3 regions of the Methylocystis sp. genome follow, and region 2 is predicted to be linked to each of the others. Evidence: predicted binding sites of a transcription regulator. Region 2 holds the regulator's gene; each other region holds the start of a gene.
The links. Region 2 encodes LexA, which represses DNA repair genes until DNA is damaged. Its sites were predicted from a motif close to TGTTCNNNNTGTGTTCNG; they were not measured.
Positions count from the first base shown of each region.

Region 1: the regulator LexA is predicted to act here: its motif matches at 4,744-4,761, upstream of AB7I51_RS04345 (YifB family Mg chelatase-like AAA ATPase).
Region 3: the regulator LexA is predicted to act here: its motif matches at 7,405-7,422, upstream of ssb (single-stranded DNA-binding protein).

Region 1 is NZ_JBFWVN010000006.1:17,707-27,573, forward strand. It holds gene AB7I51_RS04315 (hypothetical protein) at 1-78, shown strand, start outside; gene AB7I51_RS04320 (CsbD family protein) at 337-534, opposite strand; gene AB7I51_RS04325 (MFS transporter) at 875-2,257, opposite strand; gene AB7I51_RS04330 (hypothetical protein) at 2,759-3,898, opposite strand; gene AB7I51_RS04335 (hypothetical protein) at 4,099-4,227, shown strand; gene AB7I51_RS04340 (GCG_CRPN prefix-to-repeats domain-containing protein) at 4,359-4,616, opposite strand; gene AB7I51_RS04345 (YifB family Mg chelatase-like AAA ATPase) at 4,829-6,367, shown strand; gene AB7I51_RS04350 (ATP-binding protein) at 6,378-8,081, shown strand; gene AB7I51_RS04355 (pirin family protein) at 8,098-8,976, opposite strand; gene AB7I51_RS04360 (DMT family transporter) at 9,133-9,459, shown strand; gene AB7I51_RS04365 (amidinotransferase) at 9,645-9,867, opposite strand, start outside.
Region 2 is NZ_JBFWVN010000065.1:6,288-16,154, reverse strand. It holds gene AB7I51_RS15650 (hypothetical protein) at 226-927, opposite strand; gene AB7I51_RS15645 (hypothetical protein) at 1,013-1,327, shown strand; gene AB7I51_RS15640 (regulatory protein GemA) at 1,802-2,233, opposite strand; gene AB7I51_RS15635 (AAA family ATPase) at 2,249-2,995, opposite strand; gene AB7I51_RS15630 (hypothetical protein) at 2,998-3,282, opposite strand; gene AB7I51_RS15625 (hypothetical protein) at 3,248-4,495, opposite strand; gene AB7I51_RS15620 (hypothetical protein) at 4,993-5,199, opposite strand; gene AB7I51_RS15615 (helix-turn-helix domain-containing protein) at 5,228-5,788, shown strand; gene lexA (transcriptional repressor LexA) at 6,129-6,839, shown strand; gene AB7I51_RS15605 (ComEC/Rec2 family competence protein) at 6,997-9,261, opposite strand; gene AB7I51_RS15600 (DUF983 domain-containing protein) at 9,764-9,867, shown strand, end outside.
Region 3 is NZ_JBFWVN010000004.1:55,075-64,941, forward strand. It holds gene AB7I51_RS03355 (M50 family metallopeptidase) at 1-286, shown strand, start outside; gene bamA (outer membrane protein assembly factor BamA) at 703-3,033, shown strand; gene lpxD (UDP-3-O-(3-hydroxymyristoyl)glucosamine N-acyltransferase) at 3,227-4,294, shown strand; gene fabZ (3-hydroxyacyl-ACP dehydratase FabZ) at 4,349-4,813, shown strand; gene lpxA (acyl-ACP--UDP-N-acetylglucosamine O-acyltransferase) at 4,836-5,627, shown strand; gene lpxB (lipid-A-disaccharide synthase) at 5,634-6,773, shown strand; gene ssb (single-stranded DNA-binding protein) at 6,797-7,303, opposite strand; gene dctA (C4-dicarboxylate transporter DctA) at 7,452-8,768, opposite strand; gene uvrA (excinuclease ABC subunit UvrA) at 9,100-9,867, shown strand, end outside.

The DNA of each region.
Region 1 (9,867 bases), on a different contig from region 2:
GCCTCGGACCGATCGCAGCCTGCCGCGCTTCAAACGATATTCGATGGTAAATGGGCGAATGACTTTTTTCATGGTTAACCCTTCCTTTCGCGAAGGCGCGACGATTAAACTTTAAGCGACGCCAATTGTTCCGCTTTTGTGGAATTCGGAAGAATGCGCTGATCCGCCAACTTCGAAAGGAAACGCCGGCGAGCTTGTCCCGCCGGCGTAGAAGCGCAGCAACCGGATCACGTTGCGCTCGGGCGGAATCGCCCAAACGCGGATGACGTGATCGATTTGGAAAGTTGAGCGCGCGCTCTATGCGAGAGTCTGGATTCCTCTATTTCGCTGCGCGCTTTAATGCCGCGAGATCCAGTCCTCGACTTGCGCTTTGGCCTTGTCCTTCGCCACGCCGTAGCGTTCCTGGATCATGCCTTCAAGCTGCTCGCGGTTGCCGTTGATGCGCGCAATGTCGTCATCCGTGAGCTTGCCCCACTGCTCCTTCACATTGCCTTTGAATTTCTTCCAGTTGCCTTCGATCGTGTCCCAGTTCATGGATTCCTCCTTATCTGGAGACGGCCGCAAGAAAGTGAGCCCGGGCCCGGCTTTCACGATTGAATAACCATTTGCTCGCGTAGATGTTCCGTCTAGACTCGCGCTCTCTTTCAGATTCAAGATTTCTCACAGCGTGGAAACTCTGCCGTAGCCTGTTCGCTAAACTCGAAAGCGCTTAGGAATTACAACGCAATGCGAACGATCATCTTTGTGGGGGTCGAAAGCCCGAGCCCATTACCGCACCGCTTCATGTCAGCGTGCTTCGCCTTTCGGCGCCGCCGCTAAGGCCTAATCCAAGCCTGCAGTTGGTTCAGCGGGGCACTGCAGCGTCGACGCCGCGCTATCGGGCTTGCAGCCTGATCTGATCGGCAAGCCGCGCGAAGACATAGCTCGCGATGAGCCCCAGCATCGCGAAGCAAGCGACGACCTTGAACACATAGCCGTGCCCTGTGGCGCCGGGCCATTCGTCGAGCAGATAGCCCATGAGCGGACCCATGAAAATATCCGGCGCGTAGCCGATGACTGACGCCAAGCCAACCGCGCTCCCTGTATGCTCCAGGGGAATTTGGCCGTCTTGCATGATCGCGAAATACAGTCCGCGCAGCCCAAATATGCCAATTCCGCTGACGACGATCGCCGAGACGAACGCCAATGCCATGCCGGCGTCAAGCGCCTCGGCGGCGAGCGTGAAACTCCCTGCCGCAAGCAGCGTGAAACAGGCGATGGTCATGACGGGCGCGCCAATTCGCTCGGCCAGATAGCCGACGCCAATGGCGGCGAACGGCCGAATCCAGAGCGATGCGACGCCGATGCGCGCTGCGTCGACCTCATTCAGTCCGATGACCTGGTTCGCATAAAGCGAAAAATCATCGATGGCTTTGAAGCCGACATAGGCGCAAAGAATAATCGCTGCTTGGAGCCAGACCGATGGCATGGCGAACACGCGGGCGACTCCGCTGATCGACATCGCTTCCTGTCGCCGCGCCTTGCGCGCCGGCAGCGCCAGAAAGATCAGCAAAGCGGCTCCGCCGGTCGTCGCGGTGAGGAGCAGAGTAATCTGCCGCAACGACTCCGTGCGCTGCGCGAGACTGGCTGTCTCGCTGTCTTCGGGCAGCAGCGCCGCGAACAAGACGACCATGATTGACGCCATGACCGCCGACAGCGCGCCTCTGCCGCCCTCAAGCAGTCCAAACGCGCGACTTTGAGAAAAGTTGAGGCCCCATTCGCGGGTGGCGCGAATCAACGGCGCCCAGAAGAGGGCGATCGTGGTGATCGCCCAATAGCCATATAAGAGCGCCAGCGTCGATGGAGACGGCAGCGTCATCAAGACGAGACCGCCGGCGGCGGTGGACGCCAATGCAACCGCCAACATTGCGCGTGCGGGGAGTCGATCAGCAAGCAGGCCGCCAAAAAAATACGCGGCCACCGCGACGACGCCATAAACCGAATAGGCGGCGCCGAGCTGAAGATTGGTTATCTGAAAGACGTCAAGGAGCGTGGGACGGAAGACGCGCGCCACAACAAACGGAAGCAGAAAGACCGACTCTCCGGCGACGATCAGCGCCGTGATCGCCAGTACGCGTCGCCGCGCCTGTTCACGCCTGAAGTCTGCCCCAGTCCCGGGCGCGCGGCGGACCGCGCCATGGACAGATTTTTCGGGCGAGACGCGCTCTGTTTGCGATGCCTCGTGCGTGTTCAAGGCGGCGTGTCTGGATCGCATCATGCTCAATCTAAAGGACCGAACAGCGCTAATCCACCCGCTTGAGGCGGAACATTGTTTGAACAAGTTGTGGCGTCAGCGATTCCACGCGGCATGGCGAGCGATCTGTTGCAGCGCTGGCGCCGGCAGCGCGTCGTCGCGCATCGATTTTCTGCTCGGCAAGGGAGCTTTTTAGCCGTGCGCGGCTTTTCATCGTCGCGGAGCGATCTACATTTACCCGTTGCTTTGGGCCGTACGGTGGGATCGCATCGAGGCTTTCCTCGGCCGAGTTCACGAACTGCGGCGACGCGATGTTAGAACATGGCCCGATTCAGCAAAGAGGGAGAATGGAATGCGCGCTTTACTCACGACGTCCGTGGCCGTCGGGCTCTTCGCTCTGTTTCTGGGCGCCTCGCCCGCTACCGCCGCGCCGGTGAGCGGCGTGGGGATTCGCGATCTGACAGCGTCCTCTTCGATCGTTCAGGAGGCGTGGTGCCGTAGGTGGCGTCGCTGCTGGCACGGCTATTACAGCGGCCGTCGCTGCCGCGTGTGGCGCCGGTGCTGGTAATCAATTTCTTTAGTTTCGCGCCGTAAACGGAACGCGCGTTTTTCTCGGATGGGACGGCCGACAACGCCGCCCCTCCCGTCGTCATTGCTCGCCAGGCACTTATAGTATTTCGCCGCGCGCTCGCTGCGGCTTGCGCATCTATGCACAGCATAGAGGTCGTTTAGCGTTCGATAGCGAATGTAAGGATGGATGAGGTAGCGGCCGCTGCCGTCGAGGAAATTGCCGAAGCGATCGATCTCGCCGCTAACGCTGGGATCAAAGTCGACGATCGCGTCGCGCAGGCTTTCGCCCTTGATGAAGTTCTCCGGCAATTGATCGAACGGCCCGTCGAAATATGTGTTGAGGCGGGAATCCTCTTCCCGCACGCCGATCAGGATACGCTGATCGAGACGTCGATCGCGATAGAAGGCAAAGCCGGTTCGTCGGCCGATGAAGAGCCGATCATTTCGTCGTGAGCGGACCAGTTCATCGGCGCCAGCGGAATTCTCGTCGAGAACATAATGAAAGAGCTTCAATCTTGAATTGTAGACGAGATAAAATCGCATGCCCGACTCATCGATGATCGGACCGAGGAATTCCTCATTCGGCCCGATCGCGCTTTCGGGCGGTCGCACGCCCGACAAATCTTCGAGCGCGAAGATGACGCTCTTTGAGCCTTGCGTGACGCGATAGGTCAGGGGCGCGACTTTCTCGACCGCGACGCCATGCGAAGAGTCGAGAATCGTGTGAAAGGCGCTGCCTTGGCCCGATCCCGCGCTCGTCTCCTGATAATATTCGAAGCGGAGCTTGCCGCTGTCGCGCTCCGCCGCCGGAAGGCGAATATTGCCCAGATAGCGCGTCCCATTCAGAACGAAGCTGAAATAGTAATAATTCTCCGTCGGATAGGTCCGGACTCGGTCCGGCAACGCGCCGAGAACGAAAGCGAATACGGCAAGAGGATCGTCAATGGCCAGCGTTGCCCGTCGCGTCGCGTCCTCGATCGACATTTCATTGGTGTAGAGCCGCGGAAGCTGCGCGTTCTGCGCCGCAGCCGGCGCTATCGGCGTTGACGCGATCAGCGTCAAAAGTCTCACGATCGACTGTATGCGATAGGCCATCAGCGCCGGTCCTTAGGCTGCGCTAGACGCTTCATATCTGCGCTTCGTTAGGCGGCGCTTTCGAGCGCCCTTCGGCATCATGCGCCCAGTATCGAAACATCGCCTCTCCATCGACCTGCGGATCAGCCCGTGTGCGACGGCGCACAGAATCGCGGCGCGCCTCTGCCTTAAATTTTGATCAACGCGAAGAGGAGAAGCCCATGAAACCGGTGATCGCGACAGGAATTTTCGGAATCGTCGCTATTGCATTGGCCGCCGAGACGCTCAACATCGCCATGGCGTTTGGCGAATTCAGCCATGTCGCGACCTTGAGTGGAGCGGTCTTTTAATAGCTGAGCCAGCGCCGCGTCGCGCGCCAAGGCCGCCGCGGATGGGATTTAAGCCCGCCACGCCGATGTCTTGACGGCGTCGGACGGCAAAGCCCGAGACAAATCCCCGTCCCGGGCTTTGTTTTCGGGTTTCAGTTCGGCCAGCAGCGGCGGCCATAAGGGCCGAGATGGAAGCCGGGCGGGCAGGGCCGGCCGTAGCGATAGCCGCCCCATTGTCCGCCCCAGCGGCAGCCGCCATAGGGGCCGCGATGGCCGTAGGGGCCGCAACCGCCATAGACCTGAACGATCGGCGCGGCCGCCGTCTCAGCGGGCGCGACCGGCATGGCCGCATGGGCGGGCGCGGCCAAAGCGGCGGCGAATATAAGCGCGAGACCCGTTCTCAATCGCATCTCCAATCTCCTTCTTTACCCGGACCGGCGCCGGGCGCGTTTTGCTTCGCCGGCGCCAATCGAATATCTGCGCCCTACCGGAGTCGTGGCAATTGCCATTTACGATCTAAGTTATTCGCCGCTCAAATGTTCACATATTGTTCTTGCGTCACGGTGGCGCGCCGGTTAAGCTTGCAACGCAATTTCGGCGAAAGAGTTGTTGGGGGCGGAAGATGGCGGTGAGGGTGGCGACGGTCGCTTTCGAAGGCGTCGAGGCCCGTCCCGTCGACGTTCAAGTGCAAATTTCGAGCGGCGCGGTGGTTTTCAACGTCGTTGGCCTTGCCGACAAGGCCGTCGCCGAATCGCGCGAAAGGGTGCGCGCCGCCTTGATCGCCTCGGGGCTGGCGCTGCCGGCAAAGCGTATCACCGTCAATCTCGCTCCCGCCGACATGCCGAAAGAAGGAAGTCATTATGATCTGCCGATCGCCCTTGGCGTCATGGCGGCCATCGGCGCCATCCCCTCGGACGCGCTCGAAGGTTTCGTTGTGCGCGGCGAACTCGCTCTCGACGGCGAGTTGACGCCGACGGCGGGCGTCCTGCCGGCGGCGGTGGCGGCGAATGCGCGGGGATTGGGTCTGATCTGTCCCAGCGAATGCGGGCCGGAAGCCGCCTGGGCGTCGAGCGAGATGGAGGTGATCGCCCCGCGCTCGCTCATCCAGCTCGTCAACCATGTCAAAGGCGCGCAAGTCCTCGCCCGACTGCAGCCGGCGGTCCGCAAACTCGCTGTCGATCAACCCGATCTTTCGGACATCAAGGGGCAGGAGAGCGCCAAGCGGGCGCTCGAAATCGCCGCCGCCGGCGGCCATAATCTCCTCATGAGCGGCCCGCCGGGCGCCGGAAAGTCGATGCTCGCCGCAAGGCTGCCGTCGATCCTCCCGCCGCTCACGCCGCGCGAATTGCTCGAAGTCTCGATGATTCATTCGGTGGCCGGGCAGATCGCTGGCGGCGAATTGACCGACCGGCGTCCCTTTCGCGCCCCACATCATTCCGCCTCCATGCCGGCGCTGGTCGGCGGCGGGACCCGTGCGCGGCCAGGCGAGATTTCGCTCGCGCATCATGGCGTCCTCTTTCTCGACGAATTGCCGGAGTTCCAGCCCCAGGTCCTCGATAGCCTGCGCCAGCCGCTTGAAACCGGCGAGGTGGCGGTGTCGCGAGCCAATCATCGCGCCGTCTATCCGGCGCGCTTTCAGCTTGTCGCGGCGATGAATCCCTGTCGTTGCGGCCATGCGAACGACCCTGGCTTCGCCTGCAAGCGTCAGCCCAACGAGCGATGCGTCGCGCAATATCAAGCGCGGCTGTCAGGGCCGCTGCTCGACCGTTTCGACGTCCAGATCGAAGTCCCTGCGTTGACCGCCGCAGATCTCGTGTTGCCGCCGCCGAGCGAAGGTTCGCGCCAAGTCGCGGCGCGCGTCGCGCGCGCGCGCGAAATTCAGCGCGCCCGCTATGACGCTCTCTCCCTGCCGGGCGTCGCCGCCAACGCCGCCGCGCCGGCGGGGGTGATCGAGCGCGTGGCTCGACTCGATGCGCCGGGCACGGCGCTGATTCGCGACGCCTCCGAGCGTTTCGGCCTCACGGCGCGCGGCTTTCACAGAGTTTTGAAGCTAGCGCGCACAATCGCCGATCTCGATGGCGCCGAATCCGTCGGCAGACCGCATCTCGCCGAAGCGCTTTCCTATCGCGCGGGGCTTGCATTGGGGCGGCTTGCGGCCTGATGATGGGCGCATGTCATTAGCCCAATTCGGGATTTTGGTCGCGTCACAGCTGATCCTGGCGGCGCTGGCGGCGGCGATTTGCGTCGCCTTGCTCAAGCACGGCCGCCGACAAGTCGAAGGCGAACTTGAATCGCTGCGCGATGAAATCTGGGAGTTGCGCGCCGCAGCCGCCGCCCGCGACCGCGCCGAGGCCGCGAGTCTGGCGAAGTCTCGCTTTCTCGCCGCGGTCAGTCACGAGTTCCGCACGCCGCTCAACGGCGTCATGGGACTGGCGCAGCTCCTCGCCATGACCAGGCTGACCGACGAACAGGCGAGCTATGTCGAAGCGATCGGCGATTCGAGCCGTTCGCTCTCGCAGCTCATCGACGACATTCTCGATTTTTCCAAGATCGAGGCCGGCAAGTTCGAGCTGCGCTGCGAAACCTTTGCGCTCGCCCCTTTTGTCGAAAGCGTCGTCGAACTTCTTGCGCCCCGCGCCCTGACCAAGGGCCTTGAACTCGCTAGCGTGATCTCGCCCGACGCGCCCCGTGAAATCGTGAGCGATCCGGCCCGGCTAAGGCAGGTGCTGCTCAACCTCATCGGCAACGCCGTGAAATTCACTGAACGCGGCGGCGTCGGCTTGCGCGTCATGCGCGACGGCGCGCGGCTGCGTTTCGCGGTGTGCGACACCGGACCCGGCGTGCCGGACGAGGCGCGCGAAGCGATTTTCGAAGAATTCGAACAGGCCGACCCTTCCGAGAACCACCCCCGCGCGGGCACGGGTCTCGGCCTCGCCATTTCCCGCCGGCTGGTGGCGCGAATGGGCGGCGCGCTCGCGCTCGTCGAATCATCCGACAAGGGTTCGGTTTTCGCCTTCACGCTCCCCGCGCCGCCGATCGCCGAAGACGTCGTTTCGACCCCGCTAGACGGACTTGAGACGCTCATCATCGCGCAAAGCGTCTTTGAAGCGCCTTATCTCGCGGAGAGCCTGCGTTACGCTGGCGCGAAGGCGGAGATCGTTGCGGCGGCAGACGCGCCAGACGCGATGCAAAGACGTCGTGAACGACCTTTCGACGCCATCATCGTCGACTGCGCGCTCGGGCCCCAAATGACCGCCGAACTGGCTCAATCCGCGCGCGCGGCGCAGGCGCGTCGGCTGTTCCTTCTCTTCTCGCCGCTTGAGCGGCGCGCCTTCGGCGAAGAGGCTTTGTGCGATTTCGACGGCTGGCTGGTAAAACCGGTGCGGATCGCCTCGCTTATCGCCCGCCTGTCGCACGCGAGCGCCGAGGCGCCGGCGAATGAGGAGGGCGCGCAGGCGCAGGCGCTCGCCGGAGTGAACGCGCTCGTTGCTGAAGACAATGAGATCAACGCGCTCATCCTGATGCGCCACCTCGCCAAGCTTGGCGCGAAGGTGACCAGAGCGGAAAGCGGCGCGCTCGCGCTTGCGCGCGCCCGTGAGGCGATTGAGGGCGCCGGCGCGCCCTATGACGTGATCGTCATGGATCTCTTCATGCCTGATTTCGATGGACGCGAGGCGAGTCTTCGCATTCGCGAAGCCGAAACGCGCGCGGGCGCCCCGCGCACGCCGATACTGGTGCTGACGGCCAGCGCCCGCGAGGAGGACGAACGCGCCGCTCGCGCCGCCGGAGTCGACGCCTTTCTCACCAAGCCGGTGGAGTTTTCTTCTCTCGCGGCGACGATCCAGGAATTGCGAGCAGCGTCGCGCCGAACATAAAGACGGCGGCGCCTTGTCAGGCGTCCGGCTGCGCGATCACGCCGAAGCGACCCGATTGGTAATCGACGAACGCCTGTCGCAATTCATCCTGCGTGTTCATCACGAAAGGTCCCTGCTGCGCCACGGGCTCGTCGATCGGTTCGCCGCTCATGATGATGAGCTTCGTGTCACTATTCGCCTCAAAAGCGACCTCGCCTCCTGTTTCGTCGAAGACGACGACGTCCATGGCGCGCGCGACCTTCTCACCGTTGACCTCGACTGTCCCTTCGAGAACCGCGGCAAGCGCCGTGTGGCCTTCCGGCAGCGTGAAGCGGACGCTTTTTCCCGCATCGATGCGCATGTCCCAAAGATCGATCGGCGTCGCCGTTTGCGCTGGTCCGCGATGCCCGTCGAATTCGCCGGCGATGACGCGAACGAGGCCGGCGTCGTCCGCCAGATCGACGCGCGGAATGTCCTTGTCGAGGAGGGTCTGGTAGCGCGGCGGGCTCATCTTGTCGCGCGCCGGCAGATTGACCCAAAGCTGCACGAGCTCGAAGCGTCCGCCAGACTTGGCGAAGCTTTCGGAGTGATATTCCTCGTGAACGACGCCCGATGCGGCGCGCATCCACTGCACGTCGCCGGGGCCGATGAGCCCGCCGGCGCCGGTCGAGTCGCGATGCGCGATTTCGCCATCCAGAATGATCGTCACGGTCTCGATGCCGCGATGCGGATGCGCCCCGACGCCGCGGCGCTTGGCGCTTGGCGGAAAGTCGAACGGTCCGGCATAGTCGAACAGCAGAAAGGGACTCACCCGAGCGCCATGCTCGTGATGCGAGAACAGCGAATGGACGGGAAAGCCGTCGCCGACCCAATGCATGGAATCGGGGGCGGGATAAACGCCGACGATTTTTCGCATGACAAAGGCTCCTTGCGGCCTATGTGGGCGACGGAGAGCGAAATGCAAATTGGCGTCTGGCGCAGGACGCGGTCCTTGACGCCAGGGGCCGCAAAACCGACAAGTCCGCCCGACGGCGAATCACTGCGGGGGCGCCGGCGGAGCAAGGACGGTTAGATGGACTGGATCATCCTCTTTATTGGCAGCCTCTGTGAGGTCGGCTGGCTAGTCGGTATGAAATATGCTCAAGGGTTTACGCGATTTTGGCCTTCGGCCATCATGGTGTTTTTCATGATGGCCAGCGTCGGGTGCCTGGGCCTTGCGGTAAAGACGATTCCAGCGGGTACGGCTTACGCCGCATGGACCGGCACGAGCATCGCCGCAGCGACGCTTGTCGGAGTCTACCTGTTCAACGAACCGACCACCATGCTGCGGCTAGGATCGATCGCTCTGATCGTTCTGGGCATCATCGGTCTGCGGCTCGGCGGCGTCGACATGAAATGAAATCGTCCCGATATTGCCTTCAAAGGAGCGTCGGGGACTGGCAAGCCGTTCGTCGGCGCCGCGAATTACATGCGCCAACCATGCGAGCCGGGAGGCTCGCGGTCCAGGATGCGCCGCCCTTGGAACGCGAGCCTCTAGGCTCGCCATAGCTCCAGCGATCGATCTAGTTATTTCCTGGCGTCGCCTTAGAAATAGCTCTCAAGCGTTCCGCGCCGGCGCACGTCGAGCGTGGCGCAATGAAAGGCGCCGCCGAACGCCGCATAGTGCAGGAAAGAGCAGGGGATCGGCTCGTAGCCCCACTTCTCCATCTGCCGCATCATATTGGTGTGATGCGGATCGACGATGACGCGCTTCTCGTCGATCATCAGAATGTTCATGCTGAGCCATTTGCCGCACATCGAAGTGATC
Region 2 (9,867 bases):
GGCGTACGCTGACCAGGCGTTGGAGGGGCCGTTTCTTGCGCGCGGCTTGTCAAACGGACCAGAGGGGCGCAGCAAGAGCCTGCGACAGCCCGGAATCGGTAGCGGCAGGCGACAAAGCCCATGGAGCGTCACGTACTCCCCGGCGCAGTCAGACTAGTCTACCTCTGACCTTTCCGGCCGGCGCTTGCTATAGTGCGACGCGTCGGCCGGTCGACATCGGCTCCGTTAGTCGGCCGCCTGAACCTGTCCCGAAGCCAAAGCGCCGGACTGCTCCGCCTTCGCCACCCCGATCAGACCGCCATCGGAGTCAAGGATCATAAGGCGTGTCAGATGTCCGACTTTCGGGATGAAGACGGTGACTCTTTCGCCGTGGAGCGGCTGCATCGCCGCGCAGCTCCAGAAACGCCCGTCGAAGCGCACGCCGCCATGCTCGACGGTGCTAAACGCCTTTAGAAAGGATGCATAGATCGGCCCCCGCGAAGGATCAGGCGCCACGCCCTTCTCGGCGGCGTCCAGGATCTCTGCAGCCGCCAATGTGGCTTCGACTACGTCGAGCTCGCCCGCCGGCGAGTTGCCGGCTTCGATCGCCAGATGGGCGATGCCGCGGCCAAGCGCGGCCGATGCGCAAAGAAGCGTTGTGGCGTCTTGCTTCGATGCAGGCACCGCGTCGAGCGCGGCGATGATCTCGCCAAAGCCGCGAAGGTCGGACAGCGCTGCGCGCGCGTAGCGAGCATCGGCGGATAGTTGAAACGGCTCGGACGCTTCAATCGAAAGCCCGACGATGCGCCGCCCAATCGCCGTGACTCCTCGCAAGAGAACGTCGGCGTCGGCTTGGTCGTCTGGAACGCTGTCCAGCGCGTCCAAAATGTCACCGAGATAGCCAATGTCGGCGAGCGCCTCACTGGCGTGATATTTCAGTTCGCTCATGTTGAAGGCCTTGTCTGCTGGAGTGAAATCGAAATGCGCATTGCGGGCATCGTCACGTCGAAGAGCGCCCTTTTGCGAGCTTCTTTTGAACGGGCGTTTGCGGCTTTGCGGCACGGCCATTCCGCACCCGGCTTCTTCGGCGCGGCTTCGCCTTAAATCGTTCAGCCTCGGCCGCGTCCTCCAAAAACCCTTCGAAGAACACTTCCTTGTCCTGGAATATCTCCGTCTCCAAAAGCAGCCGTCGTATGTCCGCAAGAATTTTGTCGAACTCAAATGTTCGGGCGTAGGCGTGGCGGACGTCGAGGTTCTCCAATTTCATGTCGTGGCGAAGCGCGCCCACTCTGCCCTCAAGATGTTCGGCATTGTCGAGCAACCTCTTGATAACCGTCTCATGCCATAGATGCTTGAGATGTTGAGTGTGTTCGTCGTAATCTCTCATCGATCGTATGCTGCTCATGGACTTCACCTGTCTGTCGTGGTTACGATCATGCGAGGCGGGCGTTGCTGCGCCCGTCTCGCGCCTTCCAAGTCGCAAAGCTTGCGACGTGATCTCTTTCGGCGAAAAGGTCGCAAAGACTGCGACGGTTTCGCCTTGCGGTCCGCCCGCCGGTTCAACTGCCGATGCGGCACCGCCCTATCTCCTCGACCAAAGCAGCCCATTTGGCGACAAGCGACGCGCCAGCGGCTTCGAATTTCTCGTTGGCGGTTTGCATGGACTCGCCATCCTCATCGCGTGGTGCGGAATGTCCTCGATCGCTTGATTTGCAGCGGCCTTGACCGCTTCGCTAGCTTCGGCCCGTATGACGATAATTTCGATCTGCTCGTCCTTGCTGAGCTGGAGAAGCGCTTCGCGATCGACAATCGATCTCCTGCGTCACGACGTGCTCCGATCTGCGGTTTCGTCTACTTCGGCCTTTCGTCGCATCATGGTGCGAAGGCCGTTGATCGCTTTCCCAGCGGCGTCGAATGAAAGAAAGCGAAGCGCGGAAACGCTGTAGGAACGTTCGAGCCAGGCGTTTAGGGCTTTTTCCGAGGCGTCGATCGTCGACCAGTCCGCCCAAAGCTTGCGGATCATCGCGACCTGTTTTGGCGTCGCCATCCCTCGCCGCGCGCCAAAGCTGGTCGCGGACGTGTGCCTGAACCCAAGCCGCTTCGCCTCGCGGACGAACGCGTTTAATCCGATATTGTCGAGGACTCTCGCGCTCTCGACGCCCGTCGACTCACGCAAGAGATGGCGATAGGTTTCCTCGTCGCCGAGATATTTTTTTACCGCTTGGACAAGGCGCATTTGCTTCGTGGTGAGCATGGCCAAATCTCCTACCTACGCGGCGATGCGCTTCAGTAGCTTTAGGGGGTCGTCATCTTGTTGTCGGAGAGACAGAAGCGCCCGCTCGATTTCCTGTAGGCCGAGCGGTCCGCTTCCAGCGAAGGCACGAGCTGTGTCGAGAAGCGGGACGAATTCGCGGAGCGACGTATTTAGTCCGAAGTTCACGCACGCGCGATGCGCTGCGACCCCGCAAACGTCACGATCTATCGCGATAGTTTTGAAGTCATCTTCTGTGGGATGCCATAGCATCGTACGCTTCACCAAACGGCTTGTGACCTGTTCAAATGCGTCTTTCGAAGAGTGTCGCCGCTTCAAAACGTCATTGTTCCCGCAGACGATGACTGGAACGCGGAACCGATAGGGAATATCAACCATCTCCTTAAGAAGCTTGCCGTCCAGGTTCTGAGCTTCGTCTAGAATGATCGTTTGAGCGGAGCCGTGCGACCCCCAATAATCGAAATGATCTTCCAGGTTTGTCCAAATCTTATTGGCGCTATCGAAGTCCGAATGAACGCCCAGGGCCGACGCGAGCAGAACGCAACCGGCTTTCATCGTTTCCTGTGCGCCGGATACCCGAATATAGACCATCCTACTGTTCGAATTCGCGATATGCTCGACTGCTGTCGTCTTGCCAATTGCAGCTGGACCGATGATCGCCCCCGCAATTGATTTGATGCGATCAACAATGTTGACGGTGTTCTCGATGGCTTCGAAGATCGATGTTCGGCTCACATTCGTCATGCTTATTGAGCCTTTCTCGCATCGAATTTTTGGATGAATTCCTTCATCGCTTGGTTCGATTTGTCGATGTTGTATCGCCGCACATTGTCGGCCCGCTTGCGCTGCGCTTCGGGACTTTCCTTCACGCCCCGCGCGACCGCCTTTTCTTTGTCGGAGGCAGTGACACGCGCGCCGACCGGCGCGGGCAAGGCCTTCGGAGCTTTCGTCTGGAAATCAAGAAGTTCGGCCGTTACATCGATATCCGGAACCGAATTATCGAGCTGGCGAACGGCACGCCTTTGGAGCATGCGACGACGGTCGCTCTCTGGCGCCGGCCGGGTCGAAACAAGCGAAAGGTTGATCCTCTTCCGCGAAGCCGAGAAGATTTCCCTGCATATCCTCGACAGGTAGACGCGCCCACTGCTCGTATTTCGGCACGCGAACGGTGATATAATCGCCATCATGGTAGGTGACTAAGCCGTCGAAATAGAAGACGCGACCCTTGACCGTGATAGCTCCATTTGTGATCGCTACGATCCGTTTCTCAGAGAAGACGGTTGCAAAGGCGTCCGGGTCCACTTCGGTCTTTTGCCATCCCTTATCCACGGCGCGATTGAATGCATCGATTGGCGAATCGCCGCCGAGCTGCGAATTCTTTCCCTGCGCTTTAGTGTGATATTGCGCCAATATCCCTGCAATCACCTGTGGAAACAGCTCGATCGAAGGGAAAGGTATGGGTGCCTTGCCGACGTTTGCTACCTTCTTTTTCATGCGGTCGCCGCCGATGTAGCCCTGCACTTTTTCGAACAGATGGCGCAGTTGCGCAAAGACGCCTTCGATGGCCTTGGAGCGCGCCGCATAGGGGCGCGCGCGGCGTATAGCCTTTTGCTCTCCGCCTGCGAATACCTTCATTCCACGATCGTTAAGTGTGATGGCGTCTTTGATGAACTCGGCGAAGCGATATTCCTGACCGTTATCGAGATAGAGCGTCCTGGGGAGGCCCCATTCCGCGACCATTTCCATGAAGCTGGCGATGACGTGCGCGTTGCGAATGCCTGTTCCCTTTGGAAGAAACACGATGGTCGCCCAAAGGCGCTTCGTTGCAACATCCAGCCAACAGATGGCCTTGGCGTAGCGCTGATAGTCTTCTGTTTCGGGAAGGAAGAAATCGAGGGGATGAACGGCGCCGACGACAATGTCCATGGGCCAAAGCCCTTCGATCGTCCGGCGGATTGCCGGCGATTTGTCTTCGAAACCTTTGCGGTCTTTCTTGATTTTGGTGGCGCGGCGATATTTCATCTCCGCCTTGACGATGTGGAGCGGGATGTCACACACGCCGTTCGGCGGCTCGAAACCGCGCTCCCTGGCGAGCTTCTCAAGGTGACGTGAGGCATCCAAGCGGATTGCGGAAATGCTTTCCCACGCCTTGTGCCAGCCGCGAATGCGTATTTTCAGCGCTTCCGCGATGGACTCCAGCTCATTCTCCAACCCGCCTTCGCGCGCCCAGGCGTCGAATTTCACGGTGACGATCGAGCGTTTCGTCTTGTGATCGTTCCGCTTGGCGCGACCTAATGCTGTGACGCCGTTGCATTGATAGTCCGCGAGGAAGCGATTGAGCGTGCGCACGCTGTAGCGCCGAAACACGCTCGAATCCTTGATTGAGGGCAGCTTCTTTTCGCTCCATGCGCGAAGGACATTCGCGCGGGCGACGGTGCCCGCCTTCGTCGCTTCGACTTCCTCGACAAAGCGGGAAAACCACTCCAGGACCGCATCGAAGTGGGTTGCGAAGGTTCGAGGCGAAACGGGCGTTGAAGGGGCGTTCAAATGGTCTTCGAGACCAGGGATATCCGGCGCATAAGCCTCCCACCTCTCCCCAGATGTGCCACCAACGCCCTTTATTCGGCGACTCCGGACGGGCCGGCGACACAGTCGACCCATAGCCAAGCCTTTTCTGACAGCCCGATCAGAGAGGCCGAGGAACTCCGCGACTGTGGCGGTGTCGACCCATTTGCCCGACATCAGGCGGCTTTCCCTTTGAGCGTCGCGGCAACAATGATTTTTTCACGTAGCGTCTTTGCTGCGGGTCCGTTCCTACGTCCCGTCAGGACAGCGGTGGCCCATTGGCGGGTGATCTTGTTTTCCGAACACCATTTCGCCAAAGAGCTTCCCTGCTGTAAGAACCCAATGCGGGCCTGTAGCAACAAGTCTGCGGAAGGATCGCCCATTGTGAGGTGTCTCTAGGATTGCTTCGTTATGCAACCTAGATTGCAAAATGAAATCATGTCAAGAGGCGCGACGGCAAATCCAGCGGAAGATTTTATTGATCGCGTGAAGAAGGCTCTGAACCTCACGCGAGATGAAGACCTTGCTATCCGCCTCAATCTTGGGAAGAGCACAATCGCAACTTGGCGGCGACGGGGGAGTATTCCATTCAAAAAACATGCTGAAATTGAGCAATTAACAGGAGTTAAATATACAGACGTGCTCGTTGAGCGCCTCACGCGATCGAACGAATTATATGATATTTGTCGTATATCTTACTTGAATGCTATTTCTAAACTATTCAATGAAGCAAATAAAGATGAATTAAACGAACTTTCGTTCAGGCTATCAAGGCATGAAGATGCAATCGCTCGGATAATACGGGATAGAGTTTCAGATATAGCCGGTGAACATCTTTCACCAGAGAATGTCGTTGCTTTAGTTCATCGAGCATACAACGGGGACTTCATCAGCCCAATGGAAATCCGTGACATCCTCCAGGCGAATTCGGAAGGTTCCGCAATAGGTTCCGCAATCGATATTGCACAATGAAATGTTCCGCAATGCAAAGCGCAGGAACCCTTTGATATCTAATACATTCCGCCTCCGAACAATATTTCTGAGATGTTCCGCAAGCGGTTCCGCAATACCCGCCGCGCTACCCTATTGCTTTTTCAGTGTTTCTAAGCGTAGCGCGACAAAAAGCGATTTTTCACGCGCGACAAATAATTCTGCCCGCTCCACCGCGATGATCGCTTAACCAAAGCGTGAACATAAGACTTGCAGAACGCAGTGAGAACGTATATCGTTCGTTCATGATTTGTTTAGTTTATCGAGCCAAAAGCTGCAGCGCAGCGAAAATCGACGATTGGGCTTGCAAGGCGGAGCGGCGATGCTGACCAAAAAGCAAAACGACCTGTTGCGCTTCATCCATGAGCGCTTGAAGGAATCGGGCGTGCCGCCGTCGTTCGACGAGATGAAGGACGCGCTCGACCTGCGGTCGAAGTCCGGCATTCATCGGCTGATTCTCGCGCTCGAAGAGCGCGGCTTCATCCGTCGCCTGCCCAATCGCGCCCGCGCGCTCGAGGTCCTGCGCCTGCCCGAATCGGCGACGCCGCGCAGCGCCGTCGGGCGCAGCGGCAAATTCGCGCCCTCGGTCATCGAAGGCAATCTCGGCCGCGTGCGCCCGCTCAATGAGCGTTTCGACGACGAGAGCGATCAGCAGGTCGCCATTCCGGTGATGGGACGCATCGCCGCCGGCACGCCGATCTCAGCCATCCAGAACCGCAGCCATACGATCAATCTGCCGCCCGACCTGCTGATGAGCGGCGAGCATTTCGCGCTCGAAGTGCGCGGCGATTCGATGATCGAGGCGGGAATCCTCGACGGCGACACCGTCGTCATCAAGAAGCAGGACAACGCCGACACCGGCGATATCGTCGTGGCGCTGATCGACGATGAGGAAGCGACGCTGAAGCGCCTGCGCAAACGCGGCGCGTCGATCGCTTTGGAGGCGGCGAATCCCGCTTACGAGACGCGCATCTTCGGTCCTGACCGCGTGCGGATTCAAGGCAAGCTCGTGAGCCTTTTGCGGAAATATTAGCTGCGGCGCGTTTTGGCGAAGCCTGTCATTCCCGACGCGCGCTTTGCGCGCGATCGGGAATCCAGAGCAACTTCACCATTCATGCCTTTGCCCCTGGATTCCCGGTCAAGCCTTCGGCCTGCCGGGAATGACAAAACAAAGAGCATGCAGCGCGTCTCTATTCGAGCGGCTCCATCGCGCGGGCGTCTTCCTCATTGCGCTCTTCATCGCTGAGCGGCGCAGGGAACGCCGGCTTGCTCCGCTGGCGCGGCGCGGGCGACCATGGCCGGTCCTCGTCGACGGCGCGCGCCGTCGTCCATTCAACTTCCGCACCCTTGAAGCGTAGCGACACCGCCCCCGTTTCGCTCAGCTTGCGGCGATCGATCACGATCGGCGCCGCGCATCCTAACGGCGCATAGAGCGGCGTGATGACGACGGCGGCGCGCGCGCAGTCTTCAATGAAGGCGCCGCGCTCGGCGACGAGCGCGACGAAGCGACCGTCGATCGACTTGGCGACGCAACCTAAATCATCGCAGGCGACGCCGCCCTTCGCGTCCGAGGCGAGGCGCGCATCGCCGTCGGCGCGCAGCCATTGTTCGGCGGCGAAAGCGCTCGGCCTTTGTCCCAAGACCGCAAGCTGTCCCGACGACAGGCGCAGCGCCGCCGATTCCCCGGTCGCCGGCGCGGCGAGGTCGAACGGCGCGCCGCCCGTCGCACCCATCAATCCAATGAATGCAAGAGGAATGGCGAGGGCGCGCCAAGCCCATGTTCGCCACAAAACGAGCGACAACACCGCAAGCGTTAGAAAAATAATCGCCCAGGGCGCGAAGGCTTTGACCGGCAGGCTCGCGCCCGGGGCGCTGGCGATGAGCCCCGCGAGATAGGTCACGAGGTCGATGCCCATTTTAAGGTAGCGCCAGACGAATCCGTCGAGGCCGAGTGGATAGAGCGCGGCGCCGAGAAGCGCGCAGGGAACCGCGAAGAATTCGATGATGGCGAGCGTCAGCGGATTGCCGATCAGCACATAGGGGCTGAGCTCATGAAAATCATTCGCCATGAAGGAAGCGGTCGCCGAGGTCGCGCATAATGTCGCGAAGATCGCCGCGCCGGGCCCGTGCAACAGGCGTTCGACGACGCTTTCACGAAGCGCGCCCCACCATGTTCGCGGCGCGCGATCGTCGATGCGGCGCTTCGCAAGATATTCGCCGCGCCATTCATAGACGGCGATCAAGGCCGCGACAGCGGCGAAGGAAAGTTGAAAGCTCGCGCCAAGCAGCGCCTCCGGCTCGAAAGCGACGATGAGGAGCGCGGCGATCGCGAGATTACGCATCGACAGCGACGGCCGATCGAACAGAACCGCGGCAAGCATGATCAGAGTCATGACGAGCGCGCGCTCGGTGCCGACGCGCGAGCCCGTGCCGATGTCGTAGAGAATGGCGCCGATCATGGCGAGCGCCGCCGCCCATTTCTTGATCGGATAGTTGAGCGCCAGAGTTTGCGACATCGCCAGCAGACGGCGAAAGCCAACGAAGAAAATGCCGGCGACGAGCGTCATCTGAACGCCGGAAATGGTGATGATGTGAAATATGCCGGCGTGGCGGATGAGATTCTTGGCGTCTTCCGACAATAGGTCGCGCTTGCCGGTGACCATCGCGGCGGCGATCGCGCCGGCGTCACCGCCGATAATTCGATAGACCCGCATCGCCAAAGCGTTGCGCATGCGATCGACCCGCGCGAAAAAACGCAGCGACATTGGCGCCGGATCGGGCGGCGACATTGTTTCAATTCGCCCCAGCGCGTTGCCGACGCCGCCGATGCGCGCGAAAAATGCGTCACGCGCGAAATCATAGCCGCCGGGGAGCGCCGCCCGCGCCGACGGCATCAGCCGCGCCTTAAGAGCGATGAAGTCGCCGGCGGAAAAATTCGGATCGCCGCGGGTGGTCAGCCGCACGCGGGCCGGAACGACATCGTCGGGAAAGCCCTCGGCGCTCGCGACACGCAGAATGAAGCGCGCGCCGGCGCGCCGCAGGTCGACCTCCTCGACGAAGCCGGTGAGCTCTCCGATCCCGACTCGCGGAATGATCGGCGCGGCGACCCGCGCCGTTCGCCAGGCGCCGGACGCGAAGCCGCCGGCGACGAAAGCGAGCGCGAGAAACAGCGCATAAGCGCGTGCATGGCGGCGCGTGAGCGCGGCGAGAATGGCGAAGACTGCGAACGCGCAGGCGCAAAGAGCCAGCGACGGCTCGCGCTCGGCTGAGAAATATAGCGCGACGCCGGCGCCGGCGGCGACCACCAGCCAGAGAAACGGGCGGCGCAGCGCGCGTTCCTGCTCGAACGACGCGCGCAAAGCTGCGGTTAATCCTCGCGCAGGCAAGCGAAGGAGGCGCGATGAAACATCGCGGCTCCCCTCTCCTTTCTCAGCCGTGCGCGAAACGTCGTTCAAGAAAATGCCGGCCCCGCTCAAATGCAGCGACGCGCCAGGGCGATCGGGCGAAGGGCTTCCTCATCCTGAGGAGCGTGCGCAGCACGCGTCTCGAAGGACGAGGAAGCCCGCATTTTTTCCTCACCCTCGTCCTTCGAGACGCCGCCATCGATCTCGGGCTTGCCCGAGATCGACATTAAATTCGCAAGTCGGGTACACCCGACTTGCGGCGGCTCCTCAGGATGAGGGCGAGGAAAATCGTGCTTCATCCGATTGCCCTGAGCGGCGAGCTTAACGCTGGTTGCCGCGTTTGTCTGCGTCGCCTATCTGTTGATTCGCCGCTTGGCCCTTCAACGGTTGCCTGCGGCCCGATAAGAAACTATCCCGTTAACTCAAAGCGAGACTGCGATTACGCGCAATGGCGCGACGATCGCCATCATTCGGTTTGGCGTAAATGAAGAGCGAACCGTCATCAGTCACGTCCCTGCTTCGCGGACTCACGCGAAAATGCCCGAACTGCGGCGTGGGCGCCCTGTTCGCAAGCTACCTCAAGCCGAACGATTCTTGTGCGCATTGCCGGGAAAGCTTTGCGGGCCTCGATGCGGATGACGGCCCAGCATGGTTGAC
Region 3 (9,867 bases), on a different contig from region 2:
GCAGATGGCTCAGGCGGCTTCCAAGGTGGGCATGGCGCCGTTGTTGAGCCTCATCGCGATTTTGTCGGTCTCGATTGGTCTGCTCAATTTGATGCCTGTGCCGCTGCTGGATGGCGGTCACTTGCTGTTCTTCGCGATAGAGGCGGCGCGCGGCCGCGCGCTGAACGAACGCGCGCAGGAAGTCGCCTTTCGCGTCGGTCTCGCGATGGTCGGGGCGCTGATGATTTTTTCGACATACAACGACATCGCGCGCCTTTTCCACAAGCTCTCCGGTTCCGGCTCTTGACGCCAAGCGGCCGCCGCTGACGCGGCGTCCTGGATCACGTTGCGTTCAGGCGGAATCGCCGAAAGGCAGACGACGCGATCGATTCCAAAAAGTTGGGCGCGCCTTTGCGCGAAGCGCCGGCATCCACTTTTTCCCGAGCCGCGTTCGAGCGTCCCTCAAGCGCGCGATTTGCGACGTAATTCAGACATGATTGCGTCCTCCATGTCACGTCTTAACCATGCGCTGACCATGAATCGTGGCTTTAACGTCACGCCTTCGACAAATTGCGGAAACAACATTTATTCTGCGTTTGCAGGGTTGGGCAAACCCTGTAGAAGGAATCGCCCAACGCTGGCGGAGCGCCGATCACCGGCGTTTTTAACGTAAAGTTCGCGCCGCGGCCCGGGCGGCGACGTTGCGACGAGGACCTGCATTACATGCGCTCAATCAGCGGCATTTGGAAATCATCGTTCTTGTTCGCGGTTGTCGCCGCCGCCTTAGTGGCCTTTAGCGTTCCGGCGCTCGCCGCGCCGGAAATTAATCGCGTCGCATTCGAAGGCAACAGCAAGGTCAAGACCGACACCTTGCAGGATCAGGTGCGTTCGCGCGCCCATACGCCGTTCAACCCGGAGCTCGCCGAGTCCGACGTCGCGCGATTGACGGAAGTCTATCGCCGATCGGGCCGCGCCGCGGCGAAGGTGAGCTATCGCACGGTCGAACTGCCGAACGGACGGGTCGATCTCGTTTTCACCGTCGTCGAAGGCGACAAGACCGGCGTTAAGGAAATCCGGTTCATCGGCAATGAGGTCTACTCCACACGTCGTCTCGTCGGCATGATGGAGACGACGGAGATGAACTTTCTGTCGTTCATCAAGTCGAGCGACGTTTACGATCCGGATCGAATCGCTTCGGACCTCGAACTCATTCGTCGGTTCTATCTCAAGAATGGTTACGCCGATTTTCGGGTCATCAGCTCCGACGTGCAATTCGATCCGGCGGCGGGCGGCTACATCGTCACCATCAACGTGCATGAAGGACCGCAATATCGCGTGTCCTCCGTGAGCATCGAATCGCATCTGCCCGACGTGAACGGCGCCGCGCTGAACGATTTGCTTCGCCTTGCGCCGGGCGACGTCTACAACGGCGACGCGGTCGAGAAGACCGTCGAAGCGCTAACCCGCGAAATCGCCAAGAAGGGTTATGCCTTCACCCAGGCGCGCCCGCGCGGCGAGCGCAATCCGGCGGACCAGACGGTCGCCATTCAGTTCCTGCTCGAGGAAGGACCGCGCGTCTATATCGAGCGCATCAACATCCACGGCAATACGCGCACGCGCGACTATGTCATTCGCCGTGAATTCGATATCGGCGAAGGCGACGCCTATAACCGTGTGCTGATCGATCGCGCCGAGCGTCGTCTGAACGGACTGGGCTATTTCAAGAAGGTTAAGATCACCAACGAGCCGGGCTCAGCGCCCGATCGCGTGATCCTGAACGTCGAGGTTGAAGATCAGCCCACCGGCAACTTCGGCGTCTCCGGCGGCTATTCGACGAACCAGGGCTTTATCTCTGAAGTGTCCGTGTCGGAAAGCAACTTCATGGGCCGCGGCCAGGCGGTGCGCCTTTCGGTGCAGGCCGGCCAGATCGCCCGCGGCGTGACGTTCAGCTTCACCGAGCCCTATTTCCTCGACCAGCGCATCGCCGCCGGTTTCGACGTCTTCGCGCGCCGGCAGGACGCCTATAACTACTCGATTTACAGTTCGACCTCGATCGGCGGCACGGTGCGCTTCGGCGTTCCGATCACCGACGAGCTGTCCTTTTCGCCGCACTATTCGATCTATCAAACGACGATCTCGATCCCGAACGACAGCAGGCGGCCCTACAACGACTGTTTGGTGCCGGTTCCCGGCTATACGCCTGGGTTCAGCCCGTTCTACCCGACGCCCAGTCTCGTGCTTAACTGTCAGTCGAATGGCGAGGCGTCGCTCGGGATCAAAGGGTCCCAGGGCACGCTGGTGACGTCTCTGTTCGGCTATTCGCTGAACTACAGCACGATCGACAATTTCAAAAATCCGCATAACGGCTGGCTGGCGTCTCTTAACCAGGACGCGGCCGGCGCCGGCGGCGGCGCGCATTATCTTCGAACGAGCGGCGACATCCGCTACTTCCACGAGATTCCTTATCTCGACGATGTGGTCGGCATCGCCCGTCTGCAGGGCGGCGATCTGTCGACTTTCGGCGGCTATAAGGCGCGCATTCAGGATAATTTCAATCTCGGCCCCAGTCTGGTGCGTGGCTTCGCGCCGGGCGGCTTCGGACCGCGCGATTCGAACATCCTGACGAGCTTCAATAACAACCGCGGCAACTCGCTCGGCGGCTCCAACTATATCGGCGGTTCGCTCGAAGTTCAGTTCCCGATCTGGGGCCTGCCGAAGGATCTCGGATTGAAGGGCGCGCTCTTCGCCGACGCCGGTTCGTTGTGGAATTTCCGTGGACGGACGAATTACGCAAACAATCTGCCCACGATACCGATCTTTGCGCCGGGCCAGTTTGGCACATGTATCGCCGCCTATACGCCGATCGCCGCCTTCGGTCAGGGCAGCTGCCTGACGCCGATCTCGAACAAATTCGCCTTGCGTTCCTCGGTCGGCGCCTCGGTGCTGTGGAGTTCGCCGATGGGGCCGATCCGCTTCGACTATGCGGTCGTGACCTCAAAGGTCTATGGCGATATCACTCAGAACTTCCGCTTCAGCGGCGGCACCAACTTCTGATGATCGGCGAAGCTCGCCGGGCGAACCGCGCCCGGCGAATGGCTGAGCCGCTAGATCACGCTGCGTTCAAGCGGACTCGCCTGAGCGCAGATAACGTCGATTCTGATGATTTAGAGCGCGCCTCACGCGAAAGGCCGGTTCCCACTTTTTCGCAGCGCGCTCTGGCGCGCGCCTCGGTTCGGGACATCGCGCCATGAGCGCGGCGGCTTTCTTTCCCCTGGCGCGACCGGCGCCTTTGAGCGAAATTGCCCGAGTCGCCGGCGCCGAAATCCGCTGCGATTTCGGTCCGGAGTCGGCGTCCGGCGCGTTCGCGTCCGCTTTCATCATCGGCGTTGCGCCGCTCGATTGGAGCAGGCCGGGCGATCTCTGCTTCTATGACAATCCGCGCTATCGCACGGCGCTCTCCGAATGCCGCGCGACCGCCTGCTTTCTGCGCCAGCGCCACCTCGCGCTGCTTCCGACATCCGTCGCCGCGCTCGTCGTCGACGATCCGCAGCGTGCAATGACCCTTGCGACGGCGCATCTTTTTCCGGATGCGCTCCGTCCCGCGTCGCTGTTCCAGTCCAGTGGCGTTTCTCCGGGAGCCGTCGTCGACCCCTCGGCGCGGTTGGAGCCGGGCGTGATCGTCGACCCCGGCGCGGTGATTGGGCCTGGCGCCGAGATTGGCGCCGGAACGATCATCGGTCCGCAGGCGGCAATAGGCCCCAAAGTATGCATCGGGCGCGACTGTTCGATCGGCGCGCATGTGAGCCTCACGCATGCCCTGGTCGGCGATCGCGTCGTGATTCATCCGGGCGCGCGGCTGGGACAGGACGGATTCGGCTTCGTCCCGACGCGACAGGGCTATCTGAAGACTCCGCAGATCGGTCGCGTCATCGTGCAGGACGACGTCGAGATCGGCGCCAATACGACGATCGATCGCGGCGCTTCGCGCGATACGATCATCGGCGAGGGAACGAAGATCGACAATCTCGTGCAGATCGGCCACAACGTGGTGATTGGCCGGTTTTGCGCGATCGTCGCGCAGTCAGGAATTGCAGGCTCCTGCGAGATCGGCGATTTTGCCGCGCTTGGCGGACAGTCCGCCGTCGCCGGCCACCTCACGATCGGCGAAGGCGCCGCGGTCGCGGCGAAATCCGGAGTAATGCGCGACGTGCCCGCCGGACAGAGGGTCGGCGGCGCGCCGGCGCGTCCCCTGCGGCGTTTCTTGCGTGGCGCGGCGCTCATCGACCGACTCGCGCGCAAGGACAAGTCGACGTAAGACACGTCGGACAAAACAAGTAAGGCGTCAGCCCTGCTCAAAAAGGAGGAAACTATGGTCGAGGCCGCGGCCGGCGCGACTCTCGAGAGCGCCGACATTTTGCAGATCATGAGCCAATTGCCGCATCGCTATCCCTTCCTGCTCGTCGATCGAATCGTCGACATTCGCGGCGATGAGTCCTGCGTCGGGATCAAGAATGTCACGGTCAACGAGCCGCAGTTTCAGGGCCACTTTCCCGAGCGTCCGATCATGCCCGGCGTTCTCCTCATCGAGGCGATGGCGCAGACCGCCGGCGTGATCGCCATTCGTGCGATGAACGGCGCGGACCGGTCGCGTATCGTCTATTTCGTCACGATCGACAATGCGAAGTTTCGTAAACCCGTGACGCCCGGCGACCGCGTCGAATTCCACATGACGAAGACCGCGCAGAAACGCAATATCTGGTGGTATGCGGGACGGGCGACGGTCGATGGCGCGCTGGTCTGCGAAGCGCAGATCAGCGTCATGATGGGGGCGTAGGATCGCCGCGCCGGATGCGACAATGAAGGCGTCGGTTCATCCATCCAGCGTCGTTGAAGACGGCGCGCGGCTCGGCGCTGGCGTCGTCATCGGACCTTTCTGCCATATCGGCGCGTCAGTCGAGATCGGCGACGGCGCGACGCTCCATTCCCATGTCGTCGTCAGCGGCCGGACGCGCATCGGCGCGCGCGCCGAAATCTACCCCTTCGCCGCCATCGGCCTGCCGTCGCAGGACATCAAGGCGGCGCTGGCGGCGGGCGCGTTGTCGATCGGCGACGATTGCGTCATACGAGAGGGCGTGACGATCAATACCGGCGTTGCGGAAGGAACGCGTATCGGCGCGCGTTGTATCTGTCTCGCCACTTCGCATGTCGCCCATGACTGCCGACTCGGCGACGACGTGATATTGTCCAATCAGGTTCTGCTCGGCGGCCATGTCGAGATCGGGAATTGCGCGATGATCGGCGGCGCGACGGCGGTGCATCAGAATGTGCGCATCGGGGCGCAGGCCTTTGTCGGCGGCCTTTCCGGCGTCGAAGGCGACGTCATTCCCTTCGCGCTCGCTTCGGGCAATCGCGCCCATCTTTTCGGACTCAATCTCGTTGGCCTGAAACGGCGTGGCTTCGCCGCCGAACGCATCGAGCGGCTGCGTCGCGCTTATCGCCTGCTCTTCGCCCGAGATGACGCGCGGGTGCTGAGCGAGCGCATCGAAACCCTGTCGCAGGATTGCGCCGGCGACGCGGACGTTGCGGCGATCGTAGAATTCCTGCGCGCGCCTTCGATGCGCCCGCTTTGCGCGCCTCCCGCGCGCTGAGAAATCATGACGGCGCCGCGCATCTTTTTGGTCGCCGGCGAGGCCTCCGGCGATCAGCTCGGCGCGACTTTGATGCGCGCCTTGCGCGCCGCTACTCCGCAGGTCGCTTTCGCTGGCGTCGGCGGCGAGGCGATGGAACGCGAGGGACTCGCTTCGCTGTTTCCGCTTGCGGACATCGCGGTGATGGGCCTCGTTCCGGTCCTGGCGCGGCTTCCGCGCCTCGTGCAACGCATCAATGAAACGGCGCGCGCGATCCTCGATCAGGCCCCCGATTGTCTCGTCATCATCGATGCGCCGGACTTCACCCATCGCGTCGCGCGCCGCGTCCGCGCCGCCAGGCCCGAACTGCCGATCGTGGATTACGTCAGTCCAACGGTCTGGGCGTGGCGGCCGGGCCGGTCGCGCGCGATGCGGGACTATGTCGATTGCGTGTTGGCGCTGCTGCCATTCGAGCCGCTTGCGCATGCGCGGCTGGGCGGACCACGATGCGTCTATGTCGGCCATCCGCTCGTCGAGCGGCTCGACGAATTGACGCTGCGTTCTCGCGACCCCGGCGGCGAGCGATCGCTGCTCGTGCTTCCAGGTTCGCGCCTCGCCGAAGTGCGACGCATGACGCCGATTTACGGCGAGGCGCTTGAGCTTCTCCTGCGCGAACGCGCCGATTTCGACGTGGTGATTCCTGTCGCGCCCTTTATGGGGGAGGCTTTGCGCCATGAATTGCAGGACTGGCCGGTGACGCCGCGTCTCATCGGCCAAGCGGAAAAATTCGCCGCCTTTCGCGCGGCGCGCGCGGCGCTCGTCACGTCGGGCGCGGCGACGCTCGAACTGGCGCTCGCCGACGTTCCGATGGCGGTCGCCTATCGAGTCTCTCGGGCGGAATCGCTGTTGCGCTTTCTCGTCAACGTCGACTCGATCGTGCTGCCCAATCTCATTCTCGGCGAGAATGTCGTGCCGGAATTTCTACAGCGGCAGGCGACGCCGCGCGCCCTTGCCGAGGCGCTAAAGCCGCTGCTGCTGGGGGAAAGCGTCGCGCGCGAGGCGCAACTTGCCGCCTTCATGCATGTGCGCGCGCGCCTACTTGAAGCGGGCCGATCGCCCAGCGCCAGGGCGGCTGACATCGTCCTTGCATATGCCTCGCGCGGTTGAGCGTGAGGCGATCAGAAGGGCGATCAGAACGGAATATCGTCGTCGAGCGCGTCGGAGAGTTTGCCGGCCGGGGCAGGACGCCGCTCGCCGGGGCCGCGCTCCATCGGCGAGGAGCGGCCGAAGGAGCCGCCGTTCTGTCCGTAGCCGCTGTCGTAATCGCCTTCGCCGCGTCCGCCGCCCTTGCTGTCGAGCAGCGTCAGCTCGCCGCGAAAACGCTGCAGCACCACGTCGGTCGCCTTGCGCTGATTGCCGTCCTTGTCGGTATATTCGCGCGTCTGCAGCTGGCCTTCGAGATAGATTTTGGAGCCCTTGCGGCAATATTGCTCGGCGATCTTGCCGAGATTCTCATTGAAGATCGACACATTGTGCCATTCGGTGCGGTCCTTGCGCTCGCCGGTATTCTTGTCGCGCCAGGATTCGGTCGTCGCCACCGAGAATGAGACGACGCGATCGCCCGAGGGCAGGGTGCGCACCTCTGGATCGCGGCCGAGATTGCCGATCAAAATGACCTTGTTGACGCTGCTCGCCATGACCCTCTCCGCTCGCTAGATACGCCGCACTCTAGTGCAAAGGCCGGCCGTCTGGCACGCCGGCGCGCCTTGTCCACAGATGAAGCGCCGTCGCGGCGCAATGTTCTTTTTTTGTTCTAGCACTCGCCGGCGCCCGCCGCAAGCGGCGTCAGTCGGTGGCGACGGCCGTTTCGAGATCGCTTGCATCGATGCGGCGCGCGAGGCCGCTGTCGAGGCGCGCGCGGTCGAGTTCGCCCTCCCAATGGGCGACGACGATCGCCGCGACGCTATTGCCGACGAAATTGGTGAGCGCCCGGCATTCGCTCATGAATTTATCGACGCCGAGCACCAGCGACATGCCCGGCGCGAGTTGCGGATCGACCGCGGAAAGCGTCGCGGCGAGCGTAATGAAGCCCGCGCCGGAAACGCCGCTCGCGCCCTTTGAGGTGAGCATGGCGACGACGAGGATCGTCGCCTGATGCGTCAGGTCAAGTTCGACGCCCATGGCATGGGCGATGAACAGCGTCGTCAGCGTCATATAGATGTTGGTGCCATCGAGATTGAAGGAATAGCCGGTCGGCACCACGAGCCCGACGACCGATTTCGAACAGCCGAGTCGCTGCAGCTTTTCCATCAGCGCGGGCAGGGCGCTTTCGGAAGATGACGTGCCGAGCACGATCAGCAGTTCGTCGCGCAGATAATGGAGCAGGCGGAAAATGCTGAAGCCGGTCGCGCGCGCGATCAGGCCGAGGACAAGAACGACGAACAGCGCGGCGGTGAGATAAAAGGCGCCGATGAGCCCGGCGAGCGAATAAAGCGCGGCGGAGCCGTATTTCGCGACCGCAAAGGCCATGGCCCCGAAGGCGCCGATCGGCGCCGCCTTCATGACGATGGCGATGACGCCGAACATGGCGTGACCGACATCGTCGATGATCACGCGCAGCGCCCGGCCGCGTTCGCCGAGCGTCAACAGCGCGAAGCCGAAAAAGAGCGAGAACAGCAGAACCTGCAGTATGTCGCCCTTGGCGAAGGCGCCAAGCGCGCTGTCGGGAATGATGTCGAGAAGAAACTCGACGGCTCCGCGCTTCTCGGCGAGCGCGGTATATTTGGCGATTGCCGAAGGGTCGGGCTTGCCGGCGAAACCGGCGCCGATTTGCGAAAGATTGCCGACGATGAGGCCGATCGCCAGCGCGAATGTCGAGACGATTTCGAAATAGACGAGCGCCTTCAGCCCGACGCGCCCGACCTTGCGCGCATCCTCGATATGGGCGACGCCGGAGACGACGGTGCAGAAGATGATCGGCGCGATCGCCATTTTGATCAGCTTGACGAAGCCGTCGCCGAGCGCCTTCACCCAGTCCTGCGCGGCGGCCTGCGGCTCGAGCCAGCCGAACAGCGCGCCAAGCGCGATGGCCGCAAGCACCTGGACGTAGAGGTGGCGGTAGAGGGGTTTGTCCGACTTGGATTTTCGATAGTTTTTCGACACGCTTTTTTTTCATTAAATGTGACACGAGCCGAGTATGGCTGAGTTAGTGCTTTCGACAAAGCGCCCTTTTGTTTTAGCGGCGGCGGCTCGGGTTTCGGCCAGCAGGCGTTGTGCGAGGAGCTGCGCTTGAGCAATTCTCGTCATTGCTAGGAGGCGAAGCCGACGAAGCAATCCAGGGGCCGCCGCACGGGTGTGGATTGCTTCGCTTCGCTCGCAATGACGGCATACATTGTCTAATAAAGCAGCAGCTTGTGATTTGCTCGGCGCGACGAGTGGCGTTTGGCGACCGCAGCGCCTAAATTAGGTTTCCCGTTTCGATCAACCCTCATCAATGGCGAGCAACAGCAGAAAATCCGCGGCCGCGGTAGAGAAGGTTTTCGCCCACGCCAACACAATCTCCATCCGCGGCGCGCGCGAACATAATCTCAAAAATATCGATCTGACGATTCCGCGCGACAAGCTTGTCGTGTTCACCGGCCTGTCCGGTTCGGGCAAGTCGTCGCTCGCCTTCGACACGATCTATGCCGAAGGCCAGCGTCGCTATGTCGAATCGCTCTCGGCCTACGCCCGGCAGTTTCTGGAGATGATGCAGAAGCCCGACGTCGATCAGATCGACGGGCTCTCGCCGGCGATCTCCATCGAACAGAAGACGACTTCGAAAAATCCGCGCTCGACCGTCGGCACGGTCACCGAAATCCATGACTATATGCGTCTGCTCTGGGCGCGCGTCGGCGTGCCCTATTCGCCAGCGACCGGCCTGCCGATCGAGAGCCAGACCGTCTCGCAAATGGTCGATCGCGTGCTGGCGCTGCCCCAAGGCGCGCGGCTCTATCTGCTCGCGCCAGTCGTGCGCGGCCGCAAGGGCGAATATAAGAAAGAGATCGCCGAATATACCAAGAAGGGCTTTCAGCGCCTCAAGATCGACGGCGCCTATTGTGAGATCGCCGACGCGCCGGCGCTCGACAAGAAGTTGAAACACGACATCGACGTCGTCGTCGACCGCATCGTCGTGCGCCCCGACATGAGCGCGCGGCTCGCCGACAGTTTCGAGACGGCGCTGGAATTGTCGGGCGGCCTCGCGGTCGTCGAATTCGCTGAT